One region of the Pseudomonas sp. MYb327 genome, then DNA from elsewhere that is predicted to be linked to it. Evidence: predicted binding sites of a transcription regulator. Region 1 holds the regulator's gene; each other region holds the start of a gene.
What was found. The regulator sigma-54, encoded in region 1, starts transcription at its own class of promoters, with help from an activator protein. The targets are predictions, from matches to a motif close to ANTGGCATNNANNTTGCTNT.

Region 1 (3,277 bases):
TCGCCCGGGCACTGGCCACTAACCCGAAGTTCATCCTGCTCGACGAACCCTTCGCTGGCGTGGACCCGATTTCGGTGGGTGACATCAAACAGATCATCTACCACCTCAAGGCCAAGGGCATTGGCGTGCTGATCACTGACCACAACGTCCGTGAAACCCTGGATATCTGCGAAACCGCCTATATCGTCAACGATGGCCAACTGATCGCCGAAGGCGACTCTGAAACCATCCTGGCCAACGACCTGGTCAAGGAAGTGTACTTGGGCCATGAGTTCCGCCTGTAAGCGCTGAGGTGTCTGGCAGGTCGCCAAAGCGCTTGTCTCGATAAAAAATCAACATTTTTTTATTGTTACAGCGCTCTAGGCAAACGCTGCAGTTTCGGGCATATAATTTGCTTATGTTTGGCGCTCCGGCGCCCTGTAGTGGATGGCGCATGTGCGCCGGCGAATAAGGTGTTAAGCCCCTGCCATGAAACCATCGCTAGTCTTGAGAATGGGCCAGCAGCTGACGATGACACCGCAGCTGCAACAGGCCATCCGCCTGCTCCAATTGTCGACCCTGGATCTGCAACAGGAAATCCAGGAGGCCCTGGAGTCCAATCCGATGCTCGAACGCCAGGAAGAAGGCGACGACTTCGACAACACCGACCCCTTGGCTGACAATGCCGAACTGAAGCCCAACAGCGACATTCAGGAGCCCTCCTACCAGGAAAGCGCCCCGACGGTGGATAACCTCGAGGAAGGCGACTGGAACGAGCGCATCCCCAATGAACTGCCCGTCGATACCGCCTGGGAAGATGTCTACCAGACCAGCGCCAGCAGCCTGCCGAGCAACGATGACGACGAGTGGGATTTCACCACCCGTACTTCCGCCGGTGAAAGCCTGCAAAGCCACCTGCTCTGGCAATTGAACCTGGCGCCGATGTCCGACACCGATCGCCTGATCGCCGTGACCCTGATCGACTGCATCAACAATCAGGGCTACCTTGACGAGACGCTAGAGGAAATCCTCGAAGCGTTCGATCCAGAGCTGGACATCGAACTCGACGAAATCGAAGCCGTTCTGCACCGCATCCAGCAATTCGAACCTGCCGGCATCGGCGCCCGCAACCTGGGCGAATGCCTGCTGCTGCAATTGCGCCAGCTGCCCGCCAAGACCCCTTGGCTTGCTGAAGCAAAGCGTCTGGTCACCGACTACATCGATCTGCTCGGCAGCCGCGACTACAGCCAGCTGATGCGCCGCATGAAGCTCAAGGAAGATGAACTGCGCCAGGTCATCGAACTGGTCCAGAGCCTCAATCCGCGTCCAGGTTCGCAAATCGAGTCCACTGAAGCCGAGTACGTCGTTCCCGACGTCATCGTGCGCAAGGACAACGAACGCTGGCTGGTGGAGCTCAATCAGGAGTCGGTGCCACGCTTGCGGGTCAACGCCCAGTACGCCGGATTCGTCCGCCGCGCCGATACCAGCGCCGACAACACGTTCATGCGCAACCAGCTGCAAGAAGCCCGCTGGTTCATCAAGAGCCTGCAAAGCCGCAACGAAACCCTGATGAAGGTAGCCACCCAGATTGTCGAGCATCAGCGCGGCTTCCTGGAGTACGGCGACGAAGCGATGAAACCGTTGGTCCTGCATGACATCGCCGAGGCGGTGGGCATGCACGAGTCGACGATCTCGCGGGTGACCACGCAGAAGTTCATGCATACCCCGCGGGGCATATATGAGCTGAAATACTTTTTCTCCAGCCACGTCAGCACCTCCGAAGGCGGCGAATGCTCGTCCACGGCGATCCGCGCAATCATCAAAAAACTGGTTGCCGCGGAAAATCAGAAAAAGCCGTTGAGTGACAGCAAGATCGCTGGTTTACTGGAGGCACAAGGCATTCAGGTGGCTCGCCGCACCGTCGCCAAGTACCGCGAATCCCTCGGGATCGCGCCTTCGAGCGAACGCAAGCGGTTGATGTAGAGCCACGCCACAGCGTTCCAGTGGCAGATCATCTGATCTGCCGCTTTATGCACTGGCAACGAAGGAGAAGCTGTATGCAAGTCAACATCAGTGGACACCAACTGGAAGTGACCGAACCTCTTCGCACCTACATCGGCGAAAAACTCGAACGATTGGAGCGACATTTCGACAAGATCACCAACGTGCAGGTCACGATGACGGTCGAAAAGTTGAAGCAGAAAATCGAAGCCACGCTGCATATTCCCGGGAATGAAGTTGTCGCCAACGCGGAACATACCGACATGTATGCGGCGATCGACGCACTCACCGACAAGCTTGATAAACAACTCAAAAAGCATAAGGAAAAGACCCAGAGCCTCCTCCAGGGCGCTACCGGTCGTTAACACTCCCAACCCATGATCCGACTTGAAAGCATCCTGACCCCCGGCCGTTCCCTGGTGAACGTGCCGGGCGGCAGTAAAAAGAAAGCCCTCGAACAAATTGCCAACCTCATCCATCGCGAAGTGCCGGATCTGGAGATGCAAGATGTCTTCGAGGCTTTGATTGCCCGTGAAAAACTCGGATCTACCGGTTTTGGTAACGGCATCGCTATTCCTCACTGCCGCCTGAAGGGCTGCGATTCGCCCATCAGTGCCCTTATGCACCTGGACGCCCCAATCGATTTCGACGCCATCGACGGCGCCCCGGTTGACCTGCTGTTCGTATTGCTGGTCCCCCAGGCCGCTACCGATGCGCACCTGGAGCTTTTGCGCCAGATCGCCAGCATGCTCGACCGCAAGGAAGTGCGCGAAAAACTGCGCAGCGCCCCGAGCAATGAAGCCTTGTATCAGGTTGTCCTGGACGAGCAAAACGGGCCGTAACCATGCGTTTGATCATCGTCAGTGGCCGTTCCGGCTCGGGTAAAAGCACCGCCCTCGATGTTCTCGAGGACAACGGCTACTACTGCATCGACAACCTGCCTGCCGGGTTGCTGCCGGAATTGGCCGAGCGCGCACTGATTCACACTGAGCTGTCCCAGCCGCTGGTTGCCGTGTCCATCGATGCGCGTAACTTGCCGAGCCATCTGACACGCTTTCCCGACCTGCTGGAAGAAGTCCGCAGCCGGCATATCCAGTGCGATGTCCTGTACCTGGATGCCGACGAGGAAACGCTGCTCAAGCGTTTTTCGGAAACCCGTCGTCGTCACCCATTGAGCAACGCCAACCGATCGCTGGCCGAAGCGATCAACGTTGAGAGCACCTTGCTCGGACCGATTGCCGACCTCGCCGATCTCAAGATAAATACCACCAGCCTGAACCTGTATCAGCTGCGCGAC
Region 2 (3,277 bases), 2.5 Mb from region 1:
CGGGTTGTTGGTGGTGGCGCTGCTACCGAACAGCGAGGTCAGGCCAATGCCGGTCTTGCTGGTCTTGTCGATCTGCGAGTTGGCGTTTTTGCTGGCCTGGGTCTTCTCGTTCAGGGTGATGGTGATGATGTCACCGACCCGAAACGCCTTTCGGTCGCTGTAGAGGTTTTGTTCGAAACCGGCCTGGTAGATCGAGCCGTTATTCGCGGCAGCCGGCAGCGGCGTGCGCGGCAACACCGGGGCGTAGTAAGGGTCATTAGGCTTGGGCGTCACAGGCACGCAGCCTGCGAGCGCGGTAATCCCACTCAGTGCCAGAACAGAGACGAAGCGATTCATGACCCTACCTCACGGTGTTGCAGGCGACCTCGTGGCCGCCTCATAGACTTGATTACAGATTCTGCGTTACGAACGAGAGCATCTGGTCGGCGGTGGAGATCACCTTGGAGTTCATCTCGTAGGCGCGCTGAGTGGTGATCATGTTGACCATCTCCTCAACGGTGCTGACGTTGGAGGTTTCCAGGGTGTTCTGCAGTGTGGTACCGAAACCGGCCAGGCCAGGCGTGCCGACTTGCGGCGCACCACTGGCGGCGGTTTCCAGGAACAGGTTGTTGCCCACGGCTTGCAGGCCGGCCGGGTTGATGAAGTCGGCGGTTTGCAAGTTGCCGATCACCTGGGACGCCGGGTTGCCGGCCACGGTAATGGAGACGGTGCCGTCCTTGCCGACGGTGAAGGTCTGGGCATCGTTCGGGATGACAATCGCCGGTTCCAGGGCGAAGCCGCTGGCGTTGACGATCTGGCCGTTGGAGTCCAGGTGGAACGTACCATCACGGGTGTAGGACGTGGTGCCGTCCGGTTGCAGGATCTGGAAGAAACCACGACCGTCGATGGCCATGTCCAATGGCTGCTCGGTGGTTTGCAGGCTGCCGGCGCTGAAGTTTTTCTGGGTGCCGACAATGCGCACACCGGTACCCAATTGCAGACCCGACGGCAGTTCGCTGTCCTGGGTCGACTGGGCGCCTGGCTGACGCTTGATCTGATAGAGCAGGTCCTGGAACTCGGCGCGGTCACGTTTGAAACCCGTGGTCGAGACGTTGGCCAGGTTGTTGGAAATGGTGGTCAGGTTGGTGTCCTGGGCGGACAGACCGGTTTTGGCAACCCATAGAGCCGGAAGCATTCGATTCTCCTCGTGCGCCTGTTTTACGGCGCAACGTTCTGATAATTAGCTGATCTGCAAGACCCGAGCCATGGCCTGGTCATCGTCTTTGGCGGTGTTCATCATCTTGATGTGCAGCTCGAACTGCTTGGACAAGGCCAGTACCGAAGTCATCTCTTCCACAGCGTTGACGTTGCTCGACTCGAGGAACCCGGACACCAGTTTGACGTTGGCATCGGCTTGCGCCGGCTGGCCATCCTTGGTGTGGATCGAACCGTCCAGGCCTTTGGTCATGTTCTTGATGTCCGGGTTGACCAGCTTGATGCGGTCAACTTCCGCCATGACGCGCGGTCCTTCACCCATCGCACGAATGCTGATGGTGCCGTCTTCGCCCACTTCAATTTGTTGCTCGGGCGGCACGGCAATCGGTCCGCCATTGCCGATCACCGGCATACCGTTGCCGGCGCGCAGTACGCCGAGGGCGTCGACCACCAGACTGCCGGTGCGCACGTAGCTTTCACCACCATCAGGGGTCTGCACCGCCAGCCAGCCGCTGCCTTGCACGGCGACATCGAGGTCGCGGCCGGTTTCTACCAGGCTGCCAGGGGAAAAATCGGTGGCCGGGCGTTCGGACATGGCAAACGCACGCGCCGGAAAGCTGTCACCGAACACCGGCATCGAACGGGCTTGCTCCAAGTCTTTCTGGAAGCCGTTGGTGGATATGTTCGCGAGGTTGTTGGCATGAGCTTTTTGCGCCAGTGCATTCTGGCTGGCGCCGGTCATTGCCACATAAAGGTACTTGTCCACAATCTTTCCTCTGCCTGCCGGACGTTTGCCGCCCACTGCTGTACTGACGAGGCATAAGCAATTTGCAGACCAACTTGTTTTTGCAGGCGTTGAGCCCGGCAAACAAAGGACTTGGGGAGATGGAGGGGGTGCAGAGGATTTGTATCAGAGACGAAAAACCGGCGGTGTTATGCCGTTAAGTGGCAAGGCTTGACCTGTTGCAGCAACACAAACACCTGTGGCGGGAGCTTGCTCCCGCTGGGCTGCAAAGCAGCCCCAAAATGGCTGACCGAATTTCTACTGGCAGATCGCGCAGGCTCTCTTTGCGGCCGCTTCGCGCCCGAGCGGGAGCAAGCACCCTCGCCACAGGGTCAGGTGTTGTCCTTGCCCACCTCATAATCGCGCAACTTATTGGCAATGGTCGTATGGGAAACCCCCAACCGCTTACCCAATTGCCGACTGCTCGGATGCTCGGAATACAAGCGCTCCAGCACCGCTTTCTCGAAGCGCCCGACAATCTCGTCCAGCCCACCCTCTAGCGAGAAATCGCCAAGCGGCTGACGCACGCCGTAATCCGGCAAGCGAATGTGCTCGGCCTTGACCGTCCCGCCCTCGCACAGGGAAACCGCCTGGAATAGCACGTTCTCCAACTGCCGCACGTTGCCCGGCCAGTGGTAATGACTGAGCCGGTCCATGGCCGCCGGTGCGAGTTTCGGCAGCGGGCAGCCGATCTGCCGACTGGCCTGGTCGAGGAAATGCTCCACCAGCGGCGTCAAACCGTCGAGGCATTCGCGCAGCGGCGGGATGTGCAACGACAACACGTTCAAGCGGTGATAGAGGTCCTGACGAAACTCGCCACGGGCGCACAACTCGGACAAGTCGACCTGAGTCGCACAGATCACCCGCACATCGAGATAAACCTCTTCGTCACTGCCTACACGCCGGAAGCATCCGTCCTGCAGGAAACGCAGCAGTTTCACCTGCAAGCGCGGGCTCATTTCCCCGACACCATCGAGAAACAGCGTACCGCCCGCCGTCAGTTCCAACAGCCCGAGCTTGCCTTCGGCCCGCGCCCCTTCGAAGGCGCCCGGGCCGTAGCCGAACAGTTCAGTCTCGGCCATGGATTCCGGCAGACCGGCGCAGTTGAGCGCCATCAAGGGTGACTGCCCGCGCGGACTGGCCAAGTGGCAGGCGCGCGCCAACAGTTCTTTACCGGTTCCGGTTTCACCTTCTATCAATAGTGGCGCGTCGAGCGGGGCCATGCGCCGAGCTTCGCGCACCACCGCCGCCATGACTTTCGAACTCTGGAAGATGCTGTCGAAGCCGCGCAATTCCTGC
Region 3 (3,277 bases), 2.9 Mb from region 1:
CTGGGCTTCCTTGACCTTGGCGTTGAAGCCCGACAGGTTTCGGACGCCCATCTTCGCCATCAGTTTGTAGCGGCGCTCCATCTCGGCAACGCTCCAGCGCAAGGCGTTGGCCGCATCCTTCATGTCGGTGACCACCGGGCACAACAGGTGCGGAATGCCTTCGTAGATGGACAGCTCCAGCATTTTCGGGTCGATCATGATCAGCTTGGCGTCTTCCGGGCCGGACTTGAACAGGATCGACAGGATCATCGCGTTCACACCCACCGACTTACCGGAACCGGTCGTACCTGCCACCAGCAAGTGAGGCATTTTCGCCAGGTCAGTAATGACCGGCTTGCCGCCGATGTCATGGCCCAGGGCCAGGGTGACCGGCGATTTGAAGTTGTCGTACTCGGGGGTCGACAAGACCTCGGAGAAGCGCACGATCTGCCGGTCTTCGTTGGGAATCTCGATACCGACCGTGGTCTTGCCCGGAATCACTTCCACCACACGCACACTGGTCACGGCCAAGGAACGTGCGAGGTCTTTCGCCAGGTTGGCGATGCGACTGACCTTGACCCCCGCTGCCGGCTGGATTTCGTAACGGGTAATGACCGGACCCGGGTGGATCGAGTCCACGGTGACTTCGACGCCGAATTCCTTGAGCTTGATTTCCAGCAAATGGCCAACCGCAGCCAGGGATTCAGGCGAGTAATTGAGTTGTTTCTTTTCCGCAGGGTCGAGGATCGAGATTGGCGGCAAGGTGCCTTCCACGGCGCTGTCGACGAACAACGGCGCCTGCTTCTCTTTTTCCACGCGTTTGCTCGGCGCGGGAGGTTTCGGCGGAGCCGGCGCAATCACCGGCGGCACCTGCTTCTCGCGTTCGGACATGTGCTTGCTCAGCGCCTGCTCGCGCTCGATCAGGCGTTCCTTGACCTTGGCTTGCTCACGCTTATCGGTGACCGTCGGCGCCACCACGTCATGCACGCGGTCGTCGACTTCACGCAACTGCGCAACCAGTTGCTTGCGCTCGGTACGGGCCGCCCACCAGCGATTGGCTGCGCCCTGGAACAGCTCGAACAGGTCGAGGGTGATCTTGCCGGTAACGTCCATCACCTTGAACCAAGACAGGTCGGTGAACACCGTCAGACCGAACAGAAACAGGGCGATGAACAGCAACGTGCTGCCCTGGATATTCAGGGCGTTCTTCGCCAGGTCGCCAAGGCTTTCGCCCAGCGCACCACCAGCCCCGGCCGGTAACCCGGTCGCGGCATGGAAATGGATGTGCGCCAGCGCAGCACCGGACAGCACCAGGAACACCAGGCCGATCAGGCGCCAGGAAAACAGCCAGCCGCTCCACTGCCACGGCTCGTGGCGCTGACGGAATATTTGGTAAGCCTTGATCGCCAGTAGCAGCGGGAAGATGTAGGCAAAGTAACCGAGCACCATGAACAGGATGTCGGCGCTGTAGGAGCCGGCCGGACCGCCGAAATTCTGAACGTCGTCGATCTTGCTGTTGTGGCTCCAGCCCGGATCGTCCTTGCCATAGGTCAGCAAGGCCATCATCAGGAACAGGCACAGGGCGCCGATGGCGATCAGCGCACCTTCCTTGAGTCGGTAGTGCAAATGTTGGCGCCAGAGCGGAACCACGGCTGGTTTAGGTGCTGCGGTGGATTTCTTCAAAACGCTACTATTCCTGCGCCTATGGCGCGTCCATCTGTTGAATGACTATAAAAAACTGCCCAATCCAGGCAGGTAAAAAAGTTAACAGGCGTAACTGGGACTACTTTTAACACTGCACCCTGGTTTTTATAAACACAGAGCGCGATGCTTATTTTGTTACAAACACTGTTACAGCCAGGCATTGTACGGGTTTGTTCGCCCGATGCCATGCCTGAAATCCTTGGCTGTAGCATAGTCAAAAACACATTACATGCGACTCAATTTGAGCACGCATTCTCTTTTGTGACAAAGGCTTATGAGGTGTTTCTATGAGCGAAGCGAAGCATTCCCGCCTGATCATCCTCGGTTCCGGTCCTGCTGGTTACAGCGCAGCCGTTTATGCCGCCCGCGCCAACCTCAAACCCGTAGTCATTACCGGCATACAGGCAGGTGGCCAGCTCACCACCACCGTCGAAGTCGATAACTGGCCCGGCGATGTCGAGGGCCTGACCGGTCCGGTGCTGATGGAACGCATGCAAAAACACGCCGAACGCTTTGACACAGAGATCGTCTACGACCACATCCATACGGCCAAGTTGCAACAACGCCCGTTCGAACTGATCGGTGATAGCGGCACCTACACCTGCGACGCGCTGATCATTGCCACCGGCGCTTCAGCCCAATATCTGGGACTGCCGTCGGAAGAAACGTTCGCCGGCAAGGGCGTTTCAGCCTGTGCGACCTGCGATGGTTTTTTCTATCGCAATCAGGTGGTCGCGGTGGTTGGCGGTGGCAACACAGCGGTTGAAGAGGCGCTGTACCTGTCGAACATCGCCAAGGAAGTCCATCTGATTCATCGTCGCGACAAACTGCGCTCGGAGAAAATACTGCAGGACAAACTCTTCGAAAAAGCCGCGAACGGCAATATTCGCCTGCACTGGAACCAGAATCTGGATGAAGTCCTCGGCGACGCCAGCGGCGTGACCGGTGCCCGCCTGCGCGACAGCCATACCGGCGCCACCCGGGAATTACCCCTTGCCGGCGTATTCATTGCCATCGGCCACAAACCCAACACCGACCTTTTCACCGGGCAACTGGAAATGCGTGACGGCTATCTACTGGTCAAGGGCGGCAGCGAAGGCGACGCTACCGCGACTGCCATCGAAGGTGTGTTTGCAGCCGGCGACGTGGCCGACCACGTTTACCGTCAAGCGGTCACCTCCGCCGGTGCGGGCTGCATGGCGGCACTGGACGCGGAAAAATACCTCGACGACATTCCCGTCGTTTGACGGCACACTAAGTGGCGGGCCGATAACCCGCCACCGCCCTCCCCTTCTGCAAGCCCGGACGCCATGCTGACTTGGTTACAACGCAACACCCTGACTTTCCCGCCGCTGGAAAAAGCCATGCGCGAGCCCAACGGGCTGCTGGCCGCCGGCGGCGACCTGTCCGCCGATCGGCTCATCCGCGCCTACCGCCACGGTTGTTTCCCATGGTTCTCGGAAGGCCAGCCGATTCTCTGGTGGTCGCCGGATCCCCGCACCGTTTTGTTTCCCGACGAACTGCACGTCTCCCGCAGCCTGGGCAAACTGCTGCGCCAACAACGCTATCAAGTGACCTTCGACCAGGATTTTGC

Region 2: the regulator sigma-54 is predicted to act here: its motif matches at 2,015-2,034, upstream of ABVN21_RS02955 (flagellar basal body rod protein FlgF).
Region 3: the regulator sigma-54 is predicted to act here: its motif matches at 1,901-1,920, upstream of ABVN21_RS06075 (DNA translocase FtsK).

The regions. Positions count from the first base shown of each region.
Region 1 covers NZ_CP159258.1:4,303,276-4,306,552, forward strand. Annotated here, with positions in the region: gene lptB (LPS export ABC transporter ATP-binding protein) at 1-284, shown strand, start outside; gene ABVN21_RS19475 (RNA polymerase factor sigma-54) at 469-1,962, shown strand; gene raiA (ribosome-associated translation inhibitor RaiA) at 2,037-2,345, shown strand; gene ptsN (PTS IIA-like nitrogen regulatory protein PtsN) at 2,358-2,822, shown strand; gene rapZ (RNase adapter RapZ) at 2,825-3,277, shown strand, end outside.
Region 2 covers NZ_CP159258.1:658,403-661,679, reverse strand. Annotated here, with positions in the region: gene flgH (flagellar basal body L-ring protein FlgH) at 1-336, opposite strand, end outside; gene flgG (flagellar basal-body rod protein FlgG) at 389-1,174, opposite strand; gene ABVN21_RS02955 (flagellar basal body rod protein FlgF) at 1,220-1,960, opposite strand; gene ABVN21_RS02950 (sigma-54-dependent transcriptional regulator) at 2,311-3,277, opposite strand, start outside.
Region 3 covers NZ_CP159258.1:1,364,539-1,367,815, reverse strand. Annotated here, with positions in the region: gene ABVN21_RS06075 (DNA translocase FtsK) at 1-1,662, opposite strand, end outside; gene trxB (thioredoxin-disulfide reductase) at 1,971-2,930, shown strand; gene aat (leucyl/phenylalanyl-tRNA--protein transferase) at 2,994-3,277, shown strand, end outside.